Regions from separate parts of the Nonomuraea sp. NPDC005501 genome, predicted to be linked through region 1. Evidence: predicted binding sites of a transcription regulator. Region 1 holds the regulator's gene; each other region holds the start of a gene.
What was found. The regulator HrcA, encoded in region 1, represses chaperone genes, less so after heat shock. The targets are predictions, from matches to a motif close to TTGGCACTCTCNNNNNGAGAGTGCCAA.

Region 1 (8,549 bases):
GCACCCGGCCGTCGCCGGAGCACTCCTGGCAGGGATGCCGGATGATCGACCCGAAGCCGCCGCACTGGGGGCACGGCCGGGACGTCATGACCTGGCCCAGGAACGACCGGGTGACCTGGGAGATCTCGCCGCGGCCGTTGCACATGTCGCAGGTGTCGGGGTGGGTGCCGGGCGCGGCGCCGGCGCCCTGGCAGACCTCGCACAGCACGGCCGTGTCGACGACCAGCTCCCGGGTCGTGCCGAACGCGGTCTCGCGCAGGTCCAGCTCGACGCGGATGGTCGCGTTGCGGCCCCTGCGGGCACGTGAGCGGGGCCCGCGCGCGCCGCCGGCCTGGCCGAAGAACGCGTCCATGATGTCGCTGAACGGGAAGCCCGCGCCGAAGCCGCCGGCCCCCGCGCCCGCCCCGCCGCCGCCGAACGGGTCCGCGCCCAGGTCGTACATCTGGCGCTTGTTCGCGTCGGACAGGACCTCGTAGGCCTGCGTGATCTCCTTGAACCGCTCCTGGGTCTCAGGATCGGGGTTCACGTCAGGGTGGAGCTCCCGGGCCAGCCTGCGGTAGGCCTTCTTGATCTCGTCCTGACTGGCGTCACGGCGCACCCCGAGGGTGGCGTAGTAGTCGCTGTTTGCCACTTATCGACCTCTTATGATGCAGCCAGGATCTGGCTGACGTAGCGTGCCACCGCGCGTACGGCGCCCATCGTCACGGGGTAGTCCATCCTCGTGGGACCCAGCACGCCGAGCCGGGCCAGTTGGTTGTCGCCAGAACCGTATCCGGTCGCGACGATGGACGTGCCGTGCAGATAGGGGTTTTCCGAGCCGATGCGCACGGTGAGCGCGGACGGGATGTCGCTGGACGTCTCGCCGAGCAACCGCATGAGCACGACCTGCTCCTCCAGGGCCTCCAGCACGTCGCGCAGGCCGACGGTGAAGTCGGCGCCGGCGAGGTTGGCCGCCCCGGCGAACACGATCTTCTCGTCGTGGCGTTCGACGAGGGTCTCCAGCAGCACCGACAGGATGGTGGCCACGGCCGGCCGGTCCTCGGCGGGCAGCCGCTCGGGCAGGTCGGCGACGAGATCGGGCACGGCGCTCAGGCCGCACCCGTCGAGACAGGCGTTGAGCACGGCCCGCAGGTGCGCGATGCGGGTGTCCTCCACGACCTCGGGCAGCTCGACCACGCGCTGCTCGACGCGGCCGGTGTTGGTGATGAGCACCAGCATGACGCGCCGCTCCGAGAGCGGCACCAGCTCGACGTGCCGGACGGTCGAGCGGGTCAGCGTCGGGTACTGCACGACCGCGACCTGCCGGGTGAGCTGCGCGAGCAGCCGCACGGTGCGGGTGACCACGTCGTCGAGGTCGACCGCCCCGGCCAGGAACGTCTCGATCGCCCGGCGCTCCGCCCCGGACAGCGGCTTGACCTGTGACAGCCTGTCGACGAACAGCCGGTAGCCCTTGTCGGTCGGCACGCGGCCGGCACTGGTGTGCGGCTGGGTGATGTAGCCCTCCTCCTCCAGCGCGGCCATGTCGTTGCGCACGGTGGCGGGGGAGACCTTGAGATTGTGGCGCTCGGCCAGCGCCTTGGAGCCCACCGGTTCGTTGGTGGACACGTAGTCTTCGACAATGGCGCGGAGCACCGCCAGCTTACGTTCGTCGAGCACGTGCTCACCTCCTGCGTCTGCCTCGGGGAACGACCGTCTAGCACTCTGTGTTCCCGAGTGCCAAGTGTACGGCTCTCACCCACAAGGTGCGATAACACCTAGCCATCCTGCCGCTGGCGCGGGCCCGCCTCCAGGGATCAGACTTGCGGACATGACCGACGAGTCCCCCTCCCAGCCGAACGACCCGGCGCCCGGGTCCGGCCCCCATCCCGGTCAGCCCCCTCCTCCCCCGCCGTATGAGCAGCCGCCGTATGAGCAGCCGCCGTATGAGCAGCCGCCGTACGGGCAGCCCCCGTACGGGCAGCCGCCGTACCAGACGGGGCCGCACGGCATGCCGCCGCAGCAGGCCCCGTACTCGCTGCAGCCTCCGTACCCCCAGCCGCCGTACCCGCAGCCGCCGTACGGGCCGTCGTACGGGCCGGGGCCGGTGACCGGCGAGCAGGCCGCCCACCCGCAGGTCCCGTACCAGCCGGGCCCCTACGGCTCTCCTTCGGGCGAGCAGGGGCCCTACGGCGGCCGGCCGCTCACGGGCCCGTACGGCGGCCCGCCCCTCCCGGTGTCCGGCATGTACGCCGGCGGCCCGCTGTACGCGCCCCGGGCGGACCCCAAGCTGCTCCGGCCCCCGCTGTGGTGGGTGTGGGCCGCCTGGGGGCTCGCGCTGGTGTGCGTGGTGGCCGGGGTGGCGCTGTTCGCGGGCGGCGTGGCGGACACGGCGCGGAGCGCGCTGCCGACGAGGACGTTCGGCTCCGGTGAGACGGTCACCGTGAACGTGGACCCCGCCGACGAGCCCGTGGTGTACCTGGCCAGCGCCTCGCCGGTGCAGTACACCTGCTCGGCCGGCGGCGCCGGCAAGGCGCTGCTGGCCAGGATGCCCGGGAGCATGACGGTCACGCAGGGCTCGACCACCTGGCGGGCCATCCTCGCCCTGAACGTGCCGAAGGCGGGCGGCTACCAGCTCAAGTGCGACACGGCCGCGGGATCGGGCGCGCGCTTCGCGGTGGGCCCGGCCGTGGACGCCGGCGGGCTGCTGGGCGGCGTGGCCGCGCTGTTCCTGCTGCCCGGGGCGGGCGTGCTGGTCGCGGTCGTCCTGACCGTCGTCGTCCTGGCACGGCGCAGCGGCCACCGCAGGCGCCTCGCGGCAGGCGGGTGATTTGCTACGGTCCCCGGTGTGTATGACGGTGATGTTCTCGCGGGCAACTGGCGGCGGCCGGGCAAGGGCACGATCCCGAAGGTGCCCGCCGAACCCGACCTCGTGGTGGAGGACGCCGACAGCGGGTTCTGCGGCGCGGTCGTGGCCTGCGACAAGGAGGCCGTCACGCTGGAGGACCGGTTCGGCCGGCGGCGCCTGTTCCCGCTGGCACCGGCCGCGTTCCTGCTGGAGGGCAGGCCCGTGACGCTGGTGCGGCCGGTCGCGGCGCCGAGCGGGCCGAGGCGCAGCGCGTCGGGGTCGATCGCGGTCGAAGGGCTGCGCGCCAAGGTCGCCAAGGAGAGCCGCATCTACGTCGAGGGGGTGCACGACGCCGCCCTCGTCGAGAAGATCTGGGGTCACGACCTGCGCGTGGAGGGGGTGGTCGTCGAGTACCTGGAGGGCGTCGACGACCTGCCCGCGATCGTCGAGGAGTTCGGCCCCGGTCCGGGGCGCCGGCTGGGGGTCCTGGTGGACCATCTGGTGCCCGGCTCCAAGGAGAGCCGCATCGCGGCCCGGGTGACCTCTCCGGAGGTGCTGGTGGTCGGGCACCCGTTCGTCGACATCTGGCAGGCGGTCAAGCCGTCCGCGCTGCGCATCCCCGCCTGGCCGGACGTGCCGCGCGGGGTGCCGTGGAAGGAGGGCGTGATCGCCGCCCTGGGGTGGCGCGTGGAGCCCGCCGAGGCGTGGCGGCGCATCCTGGGGGCCGTCTCCTCGTTCGCGGATCTGGAGCCCGAGCTGCTCGGCCGGGTGGAGGAACTGATCGACTTCGTCACGGAGGCACCCTGACCCGGGACCCGCCGCGTCACCAGCCACGGGCCCGCGGTCGGGTGGCCAGGGCCACGGTCACGGCCGGTCCTGTTCCCGATCGTGTGGATCGTGTCGCTGGTCCTCCACGTCCGGGCGGCGCCGGCCGCGCACCGCCGCTTCCCCGTCTCCGTCCGCCTGATCAGCTGACCAGGTCGCGTACCAGCGCGTCGGCGAGCAGCCGGCCCTTCAGGGTGAGGACCATGAGGCCGCCCTTGAACGCCTCCGGCTCCAGCAGCCCGCCACCGAGCGCGGCGGCGACGGCCGTCCGCGCGCCGGGGGCGACGTCGGCCAGCGGGTAGCCGGACACCAGCCGGAGCTCCAGCATGAGGCGTTCGGTCTCACGGTCGTCGGCGGTGAGCACCTCCCGCGCGTGGGCGGGCGAGACGCCCGCGGTCAGGCGCTGGGCGTAGGCGGCGGGGTGCTTGACGTTCCACCAGCGGGTGCCGCCGACGTGGCTGTGGGCGCCGGGGCCGGCGGCCCACCAGTCGCCGCCGGTCCAGTAGAGCAGGTTGTGGCGGCAGCGGGCGGCGTCGGACGTGGCCCAGTTCGACACCTCGTACCAGCGGAACCCGGCCTCGCCGAGCATCGCGTCGGCGATCTGGTAGCGGTCGGCGGCCACGTCGTCGTCGGGCATGGGCAGCTCACCGCGCCGGATGCGGGCCGCCAGGCGGGTGCCGTCCTCGACGATGAGCGAGTACGCGGAGACGTGGTCGGGCTCGGCCTCGATGGCGGCGGCGAGCGAGGCCCGCCAGTCGTCGTCGGACTCACCCGGCGTGCTGTAGATGAGGTCGAGGTTGACGTGGTCGAACCCGGCCGCGCGCGCCTCCTTCACGGCCTGCCCGGCCCGGCCGGGGGTGTGATGGCGGTCGAGGACCTTGAGCACGTGCTCACGGGCGCTCTGCATGCCGAAGCTGACGCGGGTGAAGCCGCCCTCGCGCAGGCTCTCCAGCGAGGCGGGGCCGACGGACTCGGGGTTGGCCTCGGTGGTGACCTCGGCTCCCGGCGCGAGGCCGAACTCGTCCCTGACGGCCGCGAGGACGCGGACCAGGTCGGCCGGGGGCAGCAGCGTGGGGGTGCCGCCGCCGAAGAACACCGTCTGGACCGGGAGGTCGGCGTCGCCGAGGACGCGCCGCGCCAGCCGCACCTCCTCGACGACCGTGTCGGCGTAGTCGCGCTGCGAGGCGCCGGGGCCCAGCTCGGCGGCGGTGTAGGTGTTGAAGTCGCAGTAGCCGCAGCGCGTCACGCAGAACGGCACGTGGACGTAGAAGCCGAACGGGCGCTCGCCGAGGCCGCGCAGCGCGCTCTCGGGGAGCTCGCCCGAGGCGGGCGCGGCTTCGCCGTCGGGCAGGGTGGATGGCACACCTCCAGTCTGCCCGCCACCACCGACCACCCTGACCACGGGCCTGCAGACCACGGGCCCAGATCACGGGCTCAGACCACGGGCCCCCGGACCACGGGTCACGCCTTCCCCGGCTCCCCTCCACGGCGGTGCGGGTCCGACAAGGCCGGGAGGCGCGACGGGCCGGCTCGCTCAGGTCAACGTGCCGTTCCGAGCACCCGGTCGGCCACGTCGTCCCAGAAGGCCGAGCGTCCCGGGACGGCCAGCACGCGCCGCAGCAGCTCCTTGTCGCCGTGGAACGCCCGGAACGCCTCGGCCACCGTCACCCCGTCGTGCGGCCGGTGCACGATCCGCACTCCGTCGCCGGCGCCCAGCTCGCCCGTCTCCACCACCCTCAGGTACGCGCCCGGCCGCCCGGCCTCCGTGAACCGGCGCACCCATCCCGGCTCGTCCATCCAGTTGCGGAACACCACGCACGGCACCCGTGGCCCGCTCACCTCCAGCACGGCCGACCCGACACGCCAGCGCTCCCCCAGCACCGCGCCGTTGACGTCGAGTCCCTCGGTCGTCAGATTCTCGCCGAACCTGCCGTCGCGCAGCCCACGTCGCAGCTCGGCCTCCCACCAGTCGTAGTCCTCGCGCGCGTACGCGTAGACGGCGTGGTCGCCGCCGCCGTGGTTGACCAGATCGCCCCGGCCGTCCCCGGCGACCCCTTCGGGGCGTACCTCCACCCGGTCGAGCACCGGTGCCTTGTCGATCGCCGTGCGCCCGGTCTTACCGGCCCAGGGGGCGTCCACTACTTTCCCGACATTTACCGAGATGACCCGCATAGCGCCGACGGTAACCGAGCCGTTCCCCGGCGGCGATCCCTTTTCCAGCCCCTTCCCCGGATTCGGAATCCGAGGTCATGGGAGACAGGCAGTTCTCCTCGCCCATCACACCGGCTCCTCGACCGCGAGCACCGTCGCCCGGCCGTCCGCACCGGCCGCACCGTCGCCGGCGCCCCCGCGAACGTCCTCGGCACGGCGGGCGCCGTACACGCCCTGCACGAAGCCGAAGATCGCCGAGACCAGGGCCGCCATGGCCGAGACGGCGAAGCTCCACCCCGCCCCGGCGCCGGACAACACCGCTCCCGTGACCGCGCCGGCCAGACTGCTCCCCACCACTCTGACCAGCGAGTTCACGCCTCCGGCCGCCGCCGTCCTGGCCGGCTCGACATGCTCGACCGCCATCGTGCCGAGCGCCGCGTAACCGAGCCCGATCCCCACGCCCAGGACGGCCGACGCCCCGTACAGGCTCGCCGGCGACCCGTGCGAGACGCTGAGCCAGAGGGCGGCGACCGCCACCACCACGGACCCCGCGCCGACCAGCGACGCCGCCGCGAACCGGCGCATCAGGCGGCCGGCGAGCAGCGAGACCGTCAGCATCAGCAGCGCCGCCGGCAGCAGGTACAGGCCGACCTGGAGGACCGAGGCGCCGAGCCGTCCCTGGGCCACGGACGACAGCGTGGTGATGGTGCCGAACAGTGCGAACCCCAGCAGCAGCGACGCCACCGTCGCCCCGACGGTCCCCCGGTGCAGCAGCATCGGGATCTCGATGAGCGGAGACGCGGCCCGCCGGGCCGAGACCACCCAGAGGGCGAACAGCGCGACGCTCGCCGCTAGCAGCCCCAGTGTGCCCGCCGAGGTCCAGCCCCAGGCCGCGCCCTTGCTGACGGCCAGCAGCAGGCAGACCAGCCAGGACGCCACGAGCGCCGCGCCCGCGTAGTCGGGACGTCCGGCGGCCTGAGGACGGCCGGGTTCACGGACGAACAGCATGATCAGTACCACTCCGGCGGCCCCGAGCCCCGCAAGGGTCCAGAACAGCGCCTGGTAGCCGCCTCCGGCCAGGCCCGCGAGGATCATGCCGGCCCCGCTGCCGACGCCGATCATGGCACTCAGCACGCCGATCGCCGTGGGCAGCCGGTCGCGCGTCACCTTCTGCCGGGCGATGCCCATGGCCAGGGGCAGGAGGGCTGCGGACACGCCCTGGAGCGCCCGGCCGGCGACGACCACGGACAGCGTGCCGGCCAGGGCGGCCATGACCGACCCGGCGACCAGGAGCAGGAGGGTGGCGACGGCCACGGGACGCCTGCCGTACAGGTCGCCGAGGCGTGACAACAGCGGGATGGTGACCGCGCCGGAGAGCAGGGAGGCGGTGAGCGCCCAGGAGACGGAGGTCAGCGGCGCGTGGAGCTCGCGTTGCAGCACGGGAAGCATCGGGACCACGGCCGTCATCTGGAGGGTGCCGACGGCCACGCCGAACGCGAGCACGCCCACGGCCGCCCATGGCGACTTTTTATACATGTATAAAAAGTAACATGGCAGGATGCCGGCGCGCACGGGGAGACCCCCCAAGATCTCCAAGGCGGACATCGTCTCCGCGGCCCACCGCGTCATCGACGAGGAGGGCACGCAGGCACTGACCATGCGCAGGCTGGCCCACGAGGTGGGCGCCACGCCGATGGCCCTCTACCACCACGTGCGCGACAAGGACGAGCTGCTCCTGCTGCTTCTGGACGACTACGCGGCCGGCGTGCCGCGACCCGAGCCGCAGGCGGGGTCCGCGGACCCGGGCGAGCGGATCGTGGCCGCCGCCGTCGCCATGCGCGTGGCGCTCATGGATGTCCCGTGGATCGTCGAGGTGCTCAGGGCCGACGATCTGATGTCGGCCCGCGCGCTGTGGTACCCGGAGCAGATCATCGACGCGGCCGTCCAGGGGGGCCTGACCGCGGAGGACGCCGTGGACGCGTACCGGATCATCTGGCACTACACGGCGGGCGAGATCGCCGCGCGCGCGGCCGCAGCGCGCCGGCGCGAGGACGGCAGGCCGACGTACCGGAGCCAGGTGTTCGAGAACCTCGACGCGGCGCAATTCCCCAGGATCGCCTCACTGGGCGGCCGATGGGAGGAGCTGACGGCCCGCGACACCTACGCCAAAGGGGTACGGGCCCTGGTGCGCGGCCTGCTGAGCCCTCCCCCGGTCTGAGCTCCGCCCGGCGGGGCCTCACCCCCTGGTGCCGTCACGGTCACCGGCGGCCCCAGCCGGCCCGGTCGGCGAACCGGTCCGTACGGTCGCGGGCCGCCTTGCCGGCACGGTCACGCGCGACCGCGCCTGACAGGTTGAGCTGCGACTCGGCATCGAAGCCCGCCAGCTGTAACAGCTTCTCCAGCGCGGCCTGCCGGGTCTCCTCCAGGGTGGCGCCCCGCTCCCCGAAACAGTCGGCCGCCACGTCGAGCACGGCCGTGACCACGGCCGCGTCGGGGTAGGGCACGTCGATCACAAGGGCGCCGTCCTTCGCCCGATCCGCCGGCACCAGGTGCAGCCGCAGCAGCCGCCGCATCTCCTCGGCCATCGCGACCCCCAGCACGGCCGCCCGCTCGAACCTCTCAGCAGCAAGCATGTCTCTCTCCAGTCGCACAGGTGTTCGTGAACACCAACGCTAGACGGCGCCACCGACAGAATCCGGGTGCCCGGGCCGCACATCAGCAACCCGCGCGAGACGATCTACGGATTAGG
Region 2 (8,549 bases), on a different contig from region 1:
CCGGAGATCGCGGCCGAGACGTCCACGCTCTCCAGCGGCAGGTTGCCCCGGTCGGTGCGCAGGGCGCCGAACCCGGCGTCCGGCACGGGCCGGCACCGTTCGGCCTCGAGTGGAACGATCTTCATGCGAGCTTCCTCTCTTGGAGTACTGCCAGCAGCGGGGCGGCCGCGCCGAGCACGGCCTGGACGTCGTCGGTGGAAGGGACGCGGCCCGCGCCGTCGAGCACCAGCGTCACGCCGGGCGCGATCCTGATCCCGCGCACCAGCCCACCGGCCGCCGCCGCGTCGTCGGCGGCGATCGAGGTCACGGCCGGCGTCACGGCCGGGGTCGCGGCCGGGGTCGGGGTGCGGCCGCTCGGGGGGCGCGTCCAGAAGCGGGCCTGCTCGCCCTCCGGGGAAGCGCCGCCCCGGGGGTCCGGAGCGGAGATGCCGTCGGGACGGGGCGCGGGGACGGCCTTCGCGGCCGGCCGGGCAGCCGGGGGGCCTTCCGGGCGCCCGCCCGGAGGCACGGCGGTGTCCGGGTGACCCGCCGTCTCCAGCATGGCGTCCGTGGCGCCCGCCAGGGCCACCTGGATGTCGGCGATCGACAGCCCGGCGGCCTGCAGGCGCTTGACGGCGACGAGCTGCAGCAGGTGGCGCCGGCCGTACCGGGCGACCCTGCCGCGCCGGGACAGCGGCGGGTCCACCAGGCCGATCGTCGTGTACCACCTGATCAGACGCTCGCCCGGGACCTCACGCACCCGGCCGTTGCCGTTCGGCCCGCCGGCCCGCAGCAGGCCGGCCGCCCGCTCCGCCAGCTCACCGATGGTCCAGGTCTCGTCCATGCCTCCACAATGACACTGTCACTGTTGCAGTGTCAATATGCAGGATTAAAGCGGGCGAAATGGTTCAGAAGAAGGAGAGATGTCCTACTACGGGGAGGAAGAACATCATGGTGCAGATCACCGGACCGCTCTCGGGCGAGGCGAAGAGCACGGTGGCCGAGTGCCTGCAGGGCGCCCTGGTCGACCTCATCGACCTGTCGCTCGTCGCCAAGCAGATGCACTGGAACATCGTCGGGCCGAACTTCCGCTCGATCCATCTCCAGCTCGACGAGCTGGTCTCGCTGGCGCGCGAGCACGCCGACACCGTGGCCGAGCGCGCGGCGGCGCTGGGGATCAACCCCGACGGCCGCTCCTCCACCCTGGCCAAGAGCACCAAGCTGGCGCAGCCGGAGAGCGGCTGGGTCGAGGACGGCAAGGTCATCGCCACGATCACCGACATCCTCGACGGGGTCGGACGGCGTATGCGGGAGCGGATCGAGCAGACGGAGGAGCCCGACCCGGTCACCCAGGACGTGCTCATCGCGATCGCGCAGGACATCGACAAGGAACGCTGGATGTTCCAGGCCCAGCGCTGACCGCGTCGCGTCGGCGAAGCCCGGGAGCCCGCGCGGCCCCCGGGCTTCTGCTGCCGGAGGGCAGGGGGACGTGGGCGATATGCCCGGTTGCGAGGGGCCGGTGGGCCGGGGTTCGCGTGCTGTTCGGTGTCCGGGATCCCGCCATTCATGTCCATGCGGTCGACTAGCGTGGACCCAGAGGGAGGCCTGACCATGTCCCGCAAGACTCTCCTCCGCACGGGCCCGCTCCGCCGGGAGGCGGTGGGCCCGTACGGCCCGCTCGCACCGTACGGCGGCGACGGGCTGGTCCTGCCCGCCGGGTTCACCGGCCGGGTGGTGGCGCGCACGGGCCGGAGGGTGGCCGGCCTGACGTGGCACGCGGCGCCCGACGGCGGCGCCTGCTTCCCCGACGGCAGCGGCTGGATCTACGTCTCCAACTCCGACCTGCCGCTGCTCGGCGGCGCCGCGGCGATCAGGTTCGGGCCCGGCGGGGCGGTGGCCGACGCCTACCGCATCCTGTCCGGCACCGACCTCAACCGCGCGGGCGGCGCCACCCCCTGGAACACGTGGCTGTCGTGCGAGCTCGGCCACCGCGGGCGGGTCTTCGAGTGCGACCCGTACGGCACCCGCGCCGCCCGCCCCCGCCTGGCCATGGGCCGCTTCAAGCACGAGGCCGCCGCGTGCGACCCCGACCGGGAGGTCGTCTACCTCACGGAGGGGGAGGCCGACGGGTGCTTCTACCGGTTCGTGCCGGGCGACTGGGGCGACCTGACCGAGGGCCGGCTGGAGGCGCTGTGCGTCTCGGGCGAGTGGCGGCCGGTGCCGTCACCCGCCGCGCTGCTGAAGGCCGCGCGCCACCAGGTGGAGGAGGCGCGCCGGTTCGACGGCGCCGAGGGCTGCCACTACGCCGGCGGCGTCTGCTACTTCACCACGAAGGGCGACCGCGGCCTGTGGGCCTACGACGCGCAGACGTCCACGATCGAGCGGCTGTGCGAGGGCGTGCGGGCCGTCACCGCCGCCCCGTCCGGCGACCTGTACGTGGCCAGGGACACCATGCAGATCGACGTCATCACCCCCGACCGGACGATCAGCCCGTTCCTGCTGCTGGAGGGCCACGGCGCGTCCGAACCGGCCGGGCCCGCGTTCTCGCCCGACGGCTCGCGGCTGTACTTCTCCTCCCGGCGCGGCCCGGCGGGCGACCCGGCGGACGGCCACACCTTCGAGGTGGCCGGTCCCTTCCGTCACTGATCTCCGCTCAGGTAGCGCACGAGCATGACCTTCAGCTCGTCCACGAGCTCCTCCGCCCGCTGCGGCGCAGCCGTGGTGACGAGCGGCATGACCGCCTTCACGGCCGCCACCGCCATCGTGCCGAGCGTGAGCGCCCGGGCCGGCTCCAGGCCGGGGGAGCGGCGCCGCAGCATGGCCGCGACCTGCCCGGCGATCGCCTCGTGCAGCCGCGCCGCCGCGGCGGCGAGCTTGTCGCCGGTCGCCGAGCCGTACAGCAGGGTCCAGTACGCGGGCGAGCGCGTCTTGAACGCCACGCTCTCGTCCACGAGCCGGCCGACGAGCGCCTCCAGCGGCACCTCCGGCGTGACCTCCGCCAGCCTGGCCGCCCAGAACTCCTCCCGCTCGTCGGTGTAGCGCGCCACCAGCCCGTCGAGGATCTCCTCCTTGTTGCGGAAGAACTGGTACAGCGACCCCGGTGACAGCCCGGCCCGGGCCGCGACCTGGTTGGTCGTCAGCTCCGGGTACCCCACGTCGGCGATCACCAGCTCCGCCGCGTCCAGGATCTCCGCCATGCGCCTCAGTCCGCGCGCCTGCCTGCGCACCACGCGCTCAGTCATGGCGGCCCTCCCCGTTGACAAATGCGAGCTTTTGCTTGTATTTCTAGCCTCGACGAATGAAACACGAGTAGATTACCGACTTTTTCGGGGAGCCCGCATGACCAACCCGACCGCGCCCGTGGTCCCGGAGACCGGCCCTCCGCCGACCGAACGCGAGGGCGGGCCGTCCCTGCGCCGGCTCGGTCGCCTCCTCGCCCGGCGGCGCGGCACGGTGCTCGCGCTCGCCCTTGCCCTGCTGGTGGCCGCCGCCGCCCTCACGGCCGGCACGGTGCCACGCCTGTCGCTGGCCCGGTTCGAGGCGCCCGGCTCCGAGTCCGACCAGGCGCAGGCCGAGCTGACAACGCGGTTCGCCACCGGCAGCCCAGACCTGATCTTCCTGGTCAGTCCCAGGACCGGGACCGTGGACGATCCCGCCGTCGCCGAGGCGGGCCGGGCGCTCACCGCCCGCGTCGCCCGCTCGTACGGCGTGGCCGAGGCCGCGTCGTACTGGACCCGCGGCGACTCGGCGACCCTGCGCAGCGAGGACGGCCGGCACGCGCTGATCGTCGCGCGCGTCCCCGGGGACGCCGGCCACGTCAGGCAGGACGTGCTGCCCCGCCTGGTGCCCGAGATCACCCGGGGCGACGCGCTCCTCCAGGTGCGGGCCGGGGGAGGGGAGGAGGTGTTCCGCCAGACCGTGCCGCTGGCCCGCCAGGACTTCGTCCGCGCCGAGCTGGTCATCTTCCCGCTGGTGTTCGTCCTGCTCTGGCTCTACCAGCGGCGGGTCGCCGCGGCCCTGGTGCCGATCCTGGCCGGGGTGTTCGCCATGGTCGTCGGGCTGGCGCTGCTGCGCGGGGTGCTCGCGTTCGCGGAGATCTCCACGTTCGCCCTCAATCTCACGCTGGCGATGGGTCTCGGGCTCGGCGTCGACTACTGCCTGTTCATGATCGCCCGCTTCCGCGAGGAGGCGCGGCGCGGGCTGGACCGGGTGGAGGCGGTCGCCGCGGCCGTCGAGCACGCGGGGCGGACCGTGCTCTTCAGCGGGCTGACCGTGGCCGCCTCGCTGGCGGTGCTGTTCGTGCTGCCGTTCGGGTTCCTGCGCTCGTTCGCGTACGCGGGCATCGCCGTCGTCGCCGGAGGGGTGGTCGCGGCCGTGCTCGTGCTGCCGGCCGTCCTCGCCTACGCCGGCGGCGCGATGCTGCCCCGGCGGGGCGGGCGGGAGGGGGTCGGCGGCTTCTGGCACGCGCTCGCCGGCCGGGTGATGCGCCGGCCACTGGTCTTCGGGGGCCTGGCGACCGCGCTGCTGCTCCTGCTCGCGTCGCCGTTCCTGGGGCTGCGGTTCGGCGTGGCCGACGACCGCGTCCTGCCGGCCGACGCCCCGGCCCGGCAGACTCAGGAGGTCATCCGGCAGGGCTTCCCCGCCGAGGAGACCGACGCCATCCAGATCATCTCCAGGGGCCGGGCCGCCTCCCCGGCCGCCGGCGGGCCGGTGGACGCCTACGCCGTGGCGCTGTCGCGGCTGCCCGGCGTGGCCCAGGTCGACTCGGCGGCCGGCTCGTACGCGGAAGGCCGGCGGACCGGCGCCGCAGACCCGGCCCGCTTCACCGGCAAGGAGGGCACGTGGCTGTCGGTCGTGCCCTCGGCCGAGGCGCTGGCCGGCGACCCGGTGCGACTGGTGACGGCCGTGCGGGCCGTCGAGCCGCCGTTCCCCGTGCTGGTGGGCGGCTATCCGGCGGAGCTGGCGGACTACCGGGCCTCGGTCGTGGACCGGCTCCCACTGGTCCTCGGGCTGATGCTGGGCGTCACGTTCGTCCTGCTGTTCGCCATGACCCGCAGCCTGCTCATCCCGGTCAAGGCGACCGTGCTCAACCTGCTCAGCCTCGGCGTCATGTTCGGCGCGCTCGTCTGGGTCTACCAGGACGGGCACCTGTCCGGCCTGCTCGGGTTCACGCCCACGGGCAGCCTCGACCCCAGCATCCCCATCCTCATGCTGTGCATCGCGTACGGCCTGTCCATGGACTACGAGGTGTTCCTGCTGTCCAGGATCGAGGAGGAGTACACCAGGACGGGCGACACCACGGAGGCCGTGGCGGCCGGCCTCCAGCGGGGTGCGCCTCTGATCACCGCGGCGGGCGGCATCCTGGCGCTGTCCTTCGCCGCGTACGCCACCGCCGGGGTGACGTTCGTGCAGATGCTCGGCGTCGGCATGGCGGTCGCCGTGCTGGTGGACGCGACGGTGATCAGGGCGGTGCTGGTGCCCAGCCTGATGCGGCTGGCCGGGCCGCTCAACTGGTGGCCGGGCAGGCGACGCTGACGGGCCGGGTCTGCCGGTGGCCGGGAAGGCGGCGCCGACGGACCGGGTCCGTCACAGGTCGCGGGACCAGATCTCGTCGACCACCTCGACGCCGTTCTCCCGGCCCTTCTCGCTGGACTCCAGGACGAATCCCAACCCCGCGTAGATGCGCCGGGCGCTCACCAGGCAGTCGCGGGTCCACAGTGTGATCCGCTTGTGGCCGGAGTCCGCGGCGTGGCGCACGCACTCCTCGACGAGCCGCCGCCCGAGGCCCAGCCCCCGGGCGGACGGCTCGACCAGCAGCATCCGCAGCTTGGCGGTGCGGTCGTCGACGTGCTCGAAGAACACGCAGCCCAGCCGCTCGCCGCCCGCCTCGGCGATCCAGCCCGCGTCGCGGGCGGAGAAGTCCAGCTTCCCCATGAGCCCGGCCACGGTCCGCTCGAACGCGATGCCCCAGCCGTACTCGCGGCTGTAGACGTCGGCGTGCCGCTGGACGGCCCAGCCGAGGTCGCCGGTGCGCGGCGGCCGGATCACGAACGGTTCGCGCCCCGGGGCGTCGCCGAGCAGCCGCCTGATCGCCGCCATGGCCGTCATCAGCCGCTCCTGGTCGCTCTCGGCCATGCCGCCGAGCATCCTCTCGATCTCCTCGGCGGACCGGGCGTCAAGCGTGCGGAACGTGGTCGTGCCCGCCTCGCTGAGCCGTACGACCTGCTTGCGCGCGTCGGCGGCCGACCGCTCACGCGACAGCAGCCCGTCGCCCTCCAGCCGGGTGAGGATCCGGCTCAGGTAGCCCGCGTCGAGCCCCAGCAGCCCGCGCAGTTCCCCGGTCTCCATCGGCTCGGCGTGCGCCAGCTCGTACAGCACCCGCGCCTCCGTGAGGGAGTACGCCGAGTCGTGCATCCCCGCCTGGAGAACCCCGATGACCTTCGTATAGAACCGGTTGAAGGCTCTGATCTCAGAAACCCTTGCTTGGGTCAACGAATTCATTGCTCTAGTCAACCATGAGAGGACGCTTGTCGTGAAGCACCTGTACATCGGCGGATACGGCCCGGGCATCGTCACGGGTGACGGCGAGCTGACCCGCATCGCCTCGCCGTCATTCCTGGCCGCCCATCCCGATCTGCCGGTGCTGTACGCGGTGGGGGAGCTGGAGCAGGGCTGGCTCACGGCGTTCCGGGCCGAGGACGGCCTGTCGCCGCTGGCCGAGCGTCCCAGCGAGGGCCGGTTCCCGTGTCACGTGGCCGTCCACCCGTCCGGCACGCTCCTCGCGGTCGCCAACTACGGCGACGGCACCCTCTCCCTGCACCGGCTCGACGAACGCGGGGCCTTCACCGGCGCGGCGGTCGCCCTGCGCCACGAGGGCTCCGGCCCCGTGGCCGACCGCCAGGAGGGCCCGCACGCCCACCAGGCGGTCTTCCACGAGGACGTCCTGCACGTCAGCGACCTCGGCACGGACGAGATCCGCCGCTACACGCTCGACGGGGAGCCGCTGGAGCCGCTGCGCCTGCCGCCCGGCACCGGCCCGCGCCACATGACCTTCGCCGGGTCGCGCCTGTACGTCGTGGGCGAGCTGGACGGCGTCGTCACCGCCATCGACGGCGGCAGCCGCGTGACCGGCGCCGCCTCGCGGGCGGCCGCCGGCAACCAGCCGTCCCACCTGGAGGTGGCGGGAGACTTCGTGTACGTGGCCAACCGGGGCCCGGACACCGTCTCCGTGCTGCGGGCCGACGACCTGACCCCGGTGACGGAGGTGCCCTCCGGCGGCGCCTGGCCGCGCCACTTCGCCATCGACGGCGACCGGATGTACGTGGCCAACCAGCATTCGGGCGGGGTGACGGTGTTCGCGCTGGAGGACGGGGTGCCGGTGCCGACGGGGGAGGCGTACGAGGTGGAGAGCCCGGGCTGCGTGCTGCCGGTGTGACGGTCGCGGCCGGGTACGGGGGCCTTAAGGAGTGGGTCAAGTGGCGGCCGGGCCGGTCCGGGGTCGTGACGATGGGGTCCCGTGCGTACGTCTCCCGCTACCAAGGCGTCGTCGCGGGGCTTGCCCGTCGGCGTTCCCGCGTTCGGTGTCCCCGCGTCCGGTCCCCCGGCGTTCAGGATCATGGTCGCCGGGCTGGCGCTCGTGCTCGCCGCCGGGTGCGGCGCCGCCCCGCCGCCCGGTCTCGCCCCGCCCCCGAGCCCCTCGCCGCTGCCCACCCCCGCCGTCTCCGGCCGGCCTTCGGAGAGTGGGGCGGGCCCGGGCGTCGAGGGGCCGGGTGGCGGTGGACGGGCGGCCGGGCCGGCCGGTCCGGGACGCGAGCGGCAGGGGGCGCGCGGCGCGCGGGCCGCGTGGCGCGTCGGCGAGCAGGGCGGCGAGCACGAGATCGAGGGCTACGCGGACCGCGTCAGCGTGCTGCCGGGCGAGCGGTTCCGGCTGCTGGTGTCCACGACCGCGCCCACCTTCACCGCGCAGGCCTTCCGCATGGGGGCGCGTCCCGAGCCGGTCTGGCGGTCCGAGGCCGTTCCGGGGGTACGGCAGGCGGCGCCCATCACCGTCGGCGGCATGGTGACCGCCGCCCACTGGCGGCCCTCCCTGACCGTGGACACCACCGGCTGGCGGGAGGGCGTCTACCTGGTGCGGCTCGACGCGTCCACCGGGGGCGGCCGGTACGTGCCGATCACCGTCCGCTCCGCCTCCGCGCGGGGCCGCGTGGTCCTCGTCAACGCGGTCACCACCTGGCAGGCGCACAACACCTGGGGCGGCCGGGACCTCGCGACCGGCGGCGGGTCCGCGCCGAAGGTCACCTTCGACCGGCCGTACGACGGGACGGGCGCGGACTTCTTCACCGCCTACGAGCGGCACGCCGTCGCCGTGGCCGAGCGGAGCGGGGTGCCGCTGGCGTACCTGACCAGCGTGGACCTGGCGCCGGGCGCGTTGCGCGGCGCGCGGGCCGTGGTGTCCCCCGGATGGGACGCGTACTGGTCGCCGGACATGCGCGCCGCCCTCACGCGTGCCGGCCGGAGCGGCGCGCCCCTCGCCTTCCTCCACCCCGGCCCCGGCCGTACCCGCGTCGGCC
Region 3 (6,638 bases), on a different contig from region 1:
GCCGACGTTCTCCAGCTTGAGGCCGACCTCTTCGCTGACGACCTGGCCGCCGGTGAGGATGGCCATGTCCTGCAGCATCGCCTTGCGGCGGTCGCCGAAGCCCGGCGCCTTGACGGCGACGGAGGTGAACGTGCCACGGATCTTGTTGGTGACCAGGACGGCCAGGGCCTCGCCCTCGACGTCCTCGGCGACCACGAGCAGCGGCTTCTTGGTCTGCGCGACCTTCTCCAGCATCGGCAGGAAGTCGGCGATCGAGGCGATCTTGCCCTGCGTCAGCAGGATGTAGGCGTCCTCGAGGACGGACTCCATGCGCTCGGGGTCGGTGACCATGTAGGCCGACAGGTAGCCCTTGTCGAACTGGAGGCCCTCGGTGAACTCGAGCTCCATGCCCATGGCGTTGGACTCTTCGACCGTGAGGACGCCGTCCTTGCCGACCTTGTCGAACGCCTCGGCGATCAGCTCGCCGATCTTGGCGTCCTGGGCGGAGATCGTCGCGACGTTGGCGATCTCCTTCTTGTCCTCGACCGGGCGGGCGCTGGCGAGCAGCTTGTCGCTGATCTCCTTGGCCGCCTTGTCGATGCCGCGCTTGAGCGACAGCGGCGAGGCGCCGGCCGCCACGTTGCGCAGGCCTTCGCGGACCATGGCCTGAGCCAGGACCGTCGCGGTGGTGGTGCCGTCACCCGCGATGTCGTTGGTCTTGGTGGCCACTTCCTTGGCGAGCTGGGCGCCGAGGTTCTCGTAGCGCTCCTCCAGCTCGATCTCACGAGCGATGGTCACACCGTCGTTCGTGATGGTCGGAGCACCGAACTTCTTGTCGATGACGACGTTGCGGCCACGGGGGCCGAGGGTAACCTTCACGGCATCCGCGAGGGCGTTGACGCCACGCTCAAGAGCGCGACGGGCGTCCTCGTCGAACTCCAGGATCTTCGCCATTTTGCTGAAAGTCCTCTCCTAGTGTCGAAGGCCCCGGCCGCTCACGCGCCCGGGGCCCGACACCACCGGCTTACTTCTCGATGATCGCGAGAACGTCGCGGGCGGAGAGCACGAGGTACTCCTCGCCGCCGTACTTGACCTCGGTGCCGCCGTACTTGCTGTAGAGGACGACGTCGCCCTCACTGACGTCGAGCGGGATCCGCTTCTCGCCGTCCTCATCCCAGTTGCCCGGGCCCACCGCGAGGACCTTGCCCTCCTGCGGCTTCTCCTTGGCGGTATCCGGGATGACCAGGCCGGAAGCGGTGGTCTGCTCAGCCTCAAGCGGCTGCACCACAATGCGGTCGCCGAGCGGCTTAACGGGAACCTTGGTGGCGGTCGTCACGATCGGACCTCCCCTTCAGATTTGAATGATCTAGAAGAGGCGACCAGCGGGGCCTGCCGTCGCGGGTGCCAGACCTGCCTCGTCGCACGTTGGCACTCTCAAGGGGAGAGTGCCAACAGGAAACATATGCAAGAGGGGCTTGACAGTCAACACGAACACGTCTGCTGAGAGCGATAACCCATCCTCGCAGGTCGTGACGGGGTCCCGGATCGGGGGCCGCACGGGAGGCGCTAACGTCGTACGGCGTGGACCTGGACGCCTTCACCGAGCTGCTCACTCCGCGCGGACAGCGCGCGCTCGCGGAGGCGGGCGAGCTCCAAGGGGGCGACCCCGTGGCGGCCGCGACGAGCCTGCGCCGGACCTACGACGCCGCGCTCGCCTCGGCGGCGCTCACCCAGGCGCGGCTTCGGGACCGGGCGCGCGCCAAGTTCGGCGCGGACGCCGAGCTGATGTACTTCACGCCGCACGGCCTGGAGCAGGCCACCCGGGCCGAGGTCGCCGCCCACCGCGCCGCCCGGCTCACCGCGCTGTGGCACGACTCACACCGTTCACAGGGCTCGCGAACGCGCCAGGGAGCGGCGGCTCGGGAGGACGACACCGCCTCGGGCACGCGCCCGCCGGGCCCGCACGACTCCCGTCCTCATGACTCGGGTCCTCAGGACTCGGGTCCTCAGGACTCCGGCCCGCACGGCTCCAGCCTGTACGGCTCCGGCCCGCAGGGCTTCGGTCCGCCCGGCTCGGGCACGCAGGGGGCGGGCACGCAGGGGGCGGGGCCGAGGGTCGTGGACGCGTGCTGCGGCATCGGCGGGGATCTCCTGGCGCTGGCCCGGGCGGGCTGTGTCGTGGACGCCGTCGACACCGACCCGCTGACCGTGGCCGTGGCCGTGGCCAACGTCGAGGCGCTCGGGCCGGCCGGACGGGTCACGGTCCGGGTGGCCGACGCCGCGTCCGTGTCGCCCGAGGACTACGACGTGCTGTTCGCCGACCCGGCCCGGCGCACCTCCAGGGGCCGCACGTTCGACCCCTTGGCCTACTCCCCGCCGTGGCCCGTCGTGCTCGACCTGGTCGCCCGGGCCCGATGGGCCTGTCTCAAGGTCGCCCCGGGCATCCCGTACGAGTTCATCCCGGAGACGGCCGAGGCCGAGTGGGTCTCGTACAAGGGCGAGGTGAAGGAGGCCTCCCTGTGGACGCACCCCGGCGCCCGCACGACCGACAGGCCGGACACGACGGCGGGCGGCGGGCCGGTCCGGCTGGCCACGCTGCTGCCCGGCGGCCACGTCCTGCGTGACACCGGCGCCGTCGCCCCCGTCGGCCCGCTGGGCCGCTACGTGTACGAGCCCGACGGCGCGGCGATCCGCGCGCACCTGGTCGCCGAGGTCGCCGAACTGGTGGACGGCCGCCTGCCCGACCCGATGATCGCCTACATCACCGGGGACGACCCGGTCGACACTCCCTGGGCGTCCCGGTACGAGGTGGAGGAGGCGCTGCCGTTCTCGCTGAAGCGCCTGCGCGCCGCTCTCCGCGACCGGAAAATAGGAAATATCACTATTAAAAAGCGCGCCTCCGCCGTGGACATCGAACGCCTTCGCGGAGATCTGCGACTTTCGGGCAGTGAATCCGCCGTGGTCATTCTGACCCGGATCATGGATAAGCCGTCCGCCCTGATCTGCCGCCCATGCCCACCTGCGTAAAGAGCAAAACAGGGCGCTTGTGCGGCAACCACGATATTTTCCCGCACCACTGACGTGGCTTGATCGAGAGGCTAAGGTGGGCGGGCGGGAGTTCTCCCCCCTGTAGCGGTTTACCGCGTTCTCCTTCTTCCATCTGCAAACCGGACCTATCCCACCGCTGCGCGATGAACCGTCGGCGAGTGAAGGAGCTTTCGGTGGATCATTCCAACCACACCACCCTCCTGCAGACAGGGGGGCACAGCAAGGTCCCGGAGAGAATGCGGGAGCTGCTGGCCCGCGCCGCGCAGGATCATGTGTACGAGCAGCGCACGCAGGGGGCCGTCCTCGACGAGATCCGCCAGCGGCTCGAAGGCATGGAGTGGCTGCTGCGCGAGGTGCGCGAGCGGGAGCTCGGTGGGTTGAGCGGCACGCTGGAGACGGTGAGCGGGCGCCTTGACGACATGGCCGCCAAGCCGCCCATGTGGGCCGAGGGCCTCGCCCAGCACGTCGAGGCGGTCCGCGACCACGTGGACGCCGTCGGCTCGCAGGTGGGCTCCGTGGACGCCCGGGTGGAGTCGGTCCACCAGCGCGTCGCCCCCGTGGTGGAGCTCCCGAACATCTGGGACGATCTGACGACCATCGGCGGCGGCGTCGAGGAGACGTTGAAGCGGCTGCAGTCGGTGTTGGACGGCGGCGAGGGCATCGCCAAGCGGATGGGCGAGTTCGCGGCCGTCATGGCCCAGCTCGGCTCCAGCATGGAGGCCGCCGCCAGCCGCTTCACCCGGCTCGACAGGTCGCTCGCCGAGCTGACGGCGCGCACCGACCGGGTCGAGAACGTGGTGGCCGAGCTGTCCAGCGGGATCGCCTCGGGGCTGTCCAGCGGGCTGGACGGCCGGCTGGCCGCCGCGGCCGAGCAGGCCGGGACCCGGGCCGCCGCCGTCGGCGAGCAGGTCAACGCGCACGTGGACGCCGTGGCCGAGAGACTGACCGCGCACGTGGACGTGCTCGCGGGCCAGGTGAGCGCCGTGACCGACCGGCTGACGACCGCCGAGCAGCGGCTCGCGGCGCGGGTGGAGGAGTCGCGGCAGGAGCTGGCCACCTGCCTGGAGGAGACGCAGCAGCAGGTCGCGGTGCGGCTCGACGAGCTCGACGCGCGCATGGAGGGCGTGGACGGCCGCCTGGCCGGGATGGACTCCCGGCTGGGGTCCGTCGACAAGCGGATCGTCTCGCTCGACGGGCAGCTCGGCGCCCTGGACGGCCGGATGGACGGCCGCTTCACCGCCCTCGACGGCCGGCTGACCACGCTGGACGAGCGCGCCGTCGCCGCCGGCGAGCGGCTGGGCGCCGTGGACGAGCGCGTGGGCGGGGTCGAGCAGCGGATGGCGGCCGTGGACCAGCGGATGGCGACGGTGGACCAGCGGGTGGCGGGCGTCGACCAGCACCTCGGCGAGAACGCGACCCGCAACGAGGCCCGCTTCAACCATCTGGACAACGACCTGGAGTCGCTGGACGAGCGGCTGAGCGAGGTCGAGGAGCATCTGACGACCCGGTTCGACGCCGTCGACAGCACGGTGACGGGCCGTTTCACGACCGTCGACACGAAGCTGGCGGCCGGGTTCGACGGGGTCACGAGCCGCCTCGACCGCAGCGACAGCGCCATGGCCGCCCATTTCGCCACGGCCGACGCCAACCTGACCGCCCGCTTCGACACGGTGGACGGGCTCGCCACCCGCCTCGACGCGGTGGACACGGACATGGCGACGCGGTTCGACCAGGTGGGCAATGCCATCCAGACGGCCATCCAGACGAGCATGCAGACCCGCTTCGACGGCGTGGACCGGCATCTGACGGACCTCGCCACCCGCGCCGAGCAGGCGGGCGAGCAGCTGGAGACGGTGGACGACCACCTGGAGGCGGTCAACCAGCGGGTGAGCCAGCTCCCGGTCACGCTGGGCATCGGCGAGCGGATCGAGGAGGCGATCGCCGCCCGCGCCGCCGACGAGGCCGACCGTCTCACGGCGGCGGCGGGCGCGCTCACGGAGCTGCTCCAGGCGCGGCCCGACCGCGAGGAGCTGACGCGCACGGTGACGGGCATCGTCACGCCGGCCACGGCGGACCTCACCAAGCGCCTGGGCTCGCTGGAGGAGACCATGCTGGCCCTCGCCGAGGCCCTCCTCCGCCCCACCCGGCCGAAGGACTGACCCGCCGTCCGGATCGGCACCATCCGCTACGGCAAGGCCGACGTCACGCGCACGCGCCGACGTCGGCTGACCCCTGTCACGGCCGGCTGTGAGGGCTCACGGGCCACCCGCCGTGACGGCGCGCATCCTGGGCCGCCCACGTGGTCACGAGTGAGCCCGGCCGCGGGGTGCCGGCTCCTGAGCTGCTGCGGTTTTCCACAGGTGGAGTCGGCGGAGCACCGCATTCCGCCGCACCGCCGATCTCCCTAGCGTTGCGCACATGATGCAGCTGATGATGAACGTGCTGGTCGCGACGGCCGTCACCGCGGGTGGCCACGGTGTGGACGTACGCTCCGACCTGGACAAGATCGTGGCCGGCGGCGGAGCCACGGCCGCCCTGGCGCGGGTCTCCGACGGCGGACACACCTGGTCGGGCGCCGTGGGCGTGCGCGACATCGAGCGCGAGGGACGGCCGTCGCCCAACGGGTACTTCCGGATCGGCAGCGTCACCAAGACCTTCGTCGCGACCGTTGTGCTCCAGCTCGTGGACGAGGGCAGGATCCAGCTCGACGACCCCGTCGACCGGTACCTGCCGGGCCTGGTGCCGGGCGGCGCGCAGATCACCGTCCGCCGGCTCCTCAACCACACCAGCCACCTGTACGACTACATGAGCGAGCCCGGATACTCGACCAACCGCTGGCGCGGCGACGCCCGGTTCCGCTCCTACCAGCCGCGCGAGCTGCTCGATGTGGCCTTCGCCAAGAAGCTCCCCGACGACGGGAAGTGGCACTACTCGAACACCAACTACGTGGTGCTCGGGCTGCTGGTGGAGAAGCTGACCGGCCACCCGTACGGCAAGGAGGTCACGCGCCGCATCCTGCGACCGCTGGGGCTGCGCCACACCGTGGTCCCGGGCGACCGGGCGGGGCTGCCGGCGCCGCACGCCAAGGGATACGAGCCGCTGCCCGGCCTGGTGGACGCCACGCGGATGAACCCCTCGCTGGACTGGGCCGCAGGAGAGATGATCTCGACCGCGGCCGACCTGGAGCGGTTCATGTCGGCGCTGCTCGACGGCAAGCTGATCAGCAAGACGTCATTGCAGGCGATGCGCACGACGGTCGAGACCGGAGCCGGGTTCGGCTACGGGCTCGGACTGCAGGCCTACCGGCTGCCGTGCGGCACGGTGTGGGGACACAGCGGCGAGCTGATCGGATACCTCACGTTCGCGTTCCGCTCGGACTCCGGCAAGTCGATGACCCTGTCGATCAATCCCTCGACCCGGAACCCGTCCACCGAGGAGGTCATGGGCATCGCCGTCAAGGTGTTCTGCGGCTCGGCGGTTCAGCGGCGCGACTGACAGTCCCGGCCAGCCCCGTGGGGAGGGGCGAGTTCAGGCTGCGTGGTGGCGGTACCAGTCGAGGGTCGCGGCGATGCCGTCGGCGTGCGGGGTGACCTCGACCGGGCCGAATGCCT

Region 2: the regulator HrcA is predicted to act here: its motif matches at 833-859, upstream of ABZS51_RS18090 (DNA starvation/stationary phase protection protein).
Region 3: the regulator HrcA is predicted to act here: its motif matches at 1,405-1,431, upstream of groES (co-chaperone GroES).

The regions. Positions count from the first base shown of each region.
Region 1 covers NZ_JBEXDT010000011.1:10,185-18,733, reverse strand. Annotated here, with positions in the region: gene dnaJ (molecular chaperone DnaJ) at 1-631, opposite strand, end outside; gene hrcA (heat-inducible transcriptional repressor HrcA) at 643-1,656, opposite strand; gene ABZS51_RS08805 (hypothetical protein) at 1,808-2,806, shown strand; gene ABZS51_RS08800 (DUF3097 domain-containing protein) at 2,825-3,631, shown strand; gene hemW (radical SAM family heme chaperone HemW) at 3,792-5,012, opposite strand; gene ABZS51_RS08790 (MOSC domain-containing protein) at 5,189-5,821, opposite strand; gene ABZS51_RS08785 (MFS transporter) at 5,927-7,336, opposite strand; gene ABZS51_RS08780 (TetR/AcrR family transcriptional regulator) at 7,359-8,018, shown strand; gene ABZS51_RS08775 (hypothetical protein) at 8,059-8,433, opposite strand.
Region 2 covers NZ_JBEXDT010000033.1:19,686-28,234, forward strand. Annotated here, with positions in the region: gene ABZS51_RS18080 (VIT domain-containing protein) at 1-125, opposite strand, end outside; gene ABZS51_RS18085 (helix-turn-helix domain-containing protein) at 122-823, opposite strand; gene ABZS51_RS18090 (DNA starvation/stationary phase protection protein) at 931-1,398, shown strand; gene ABZS51_RS18095 (alkaline phosphatase PhoX) at 1,591-2,625, shown strand; gene ABZS51_RS18100 (TetR/AcrR family transcriptional regulator) at 2,619-3,221, opposite strand; gene ABZS51_RS18105 (MMPL family transporter) at 3,319-5,514, shown strand; gene ABZS51_RS18110 (helix-turn-helix domain-containing GNAT family N-acetyltransferase) at 5,566-6,393, opposite strand; gene ABZS51_RS18115 (beta-propeller fold lactonase family protein) at 6,512-7,414, shown strand; gene ABZS51_RS18120 (N,N-dimethylformamidase beta subunit family domain-containing protein) at 7,496-8,549, shown strand, end outside.
Region 3 covers NZ_JBEXDT010000174.1:158-6,795, reverse strand. Annotated here, with positions in the region: gene groL (chaperonin GroEL) at 1-933, opposite strand, end outside; gene groES (co-chaperone GroES) at 1,004-1,318, opposite strand; gene ABZS51_RS41580 (class I SAM-dependent methyltransferase) at 1,561-3,006, shown strand; gene ABZS51_RS41575 (hypothetical protein) at 3,201-5,186, shown strand; gene ABZS51_RS41570 (serine hydrolase domain-containing protein) at 5,446-6,522, shown strand; partial or broken gene ABZS51_RS41565 (hypothetical protein) at 6,556-6,638, opposite strand, start outside.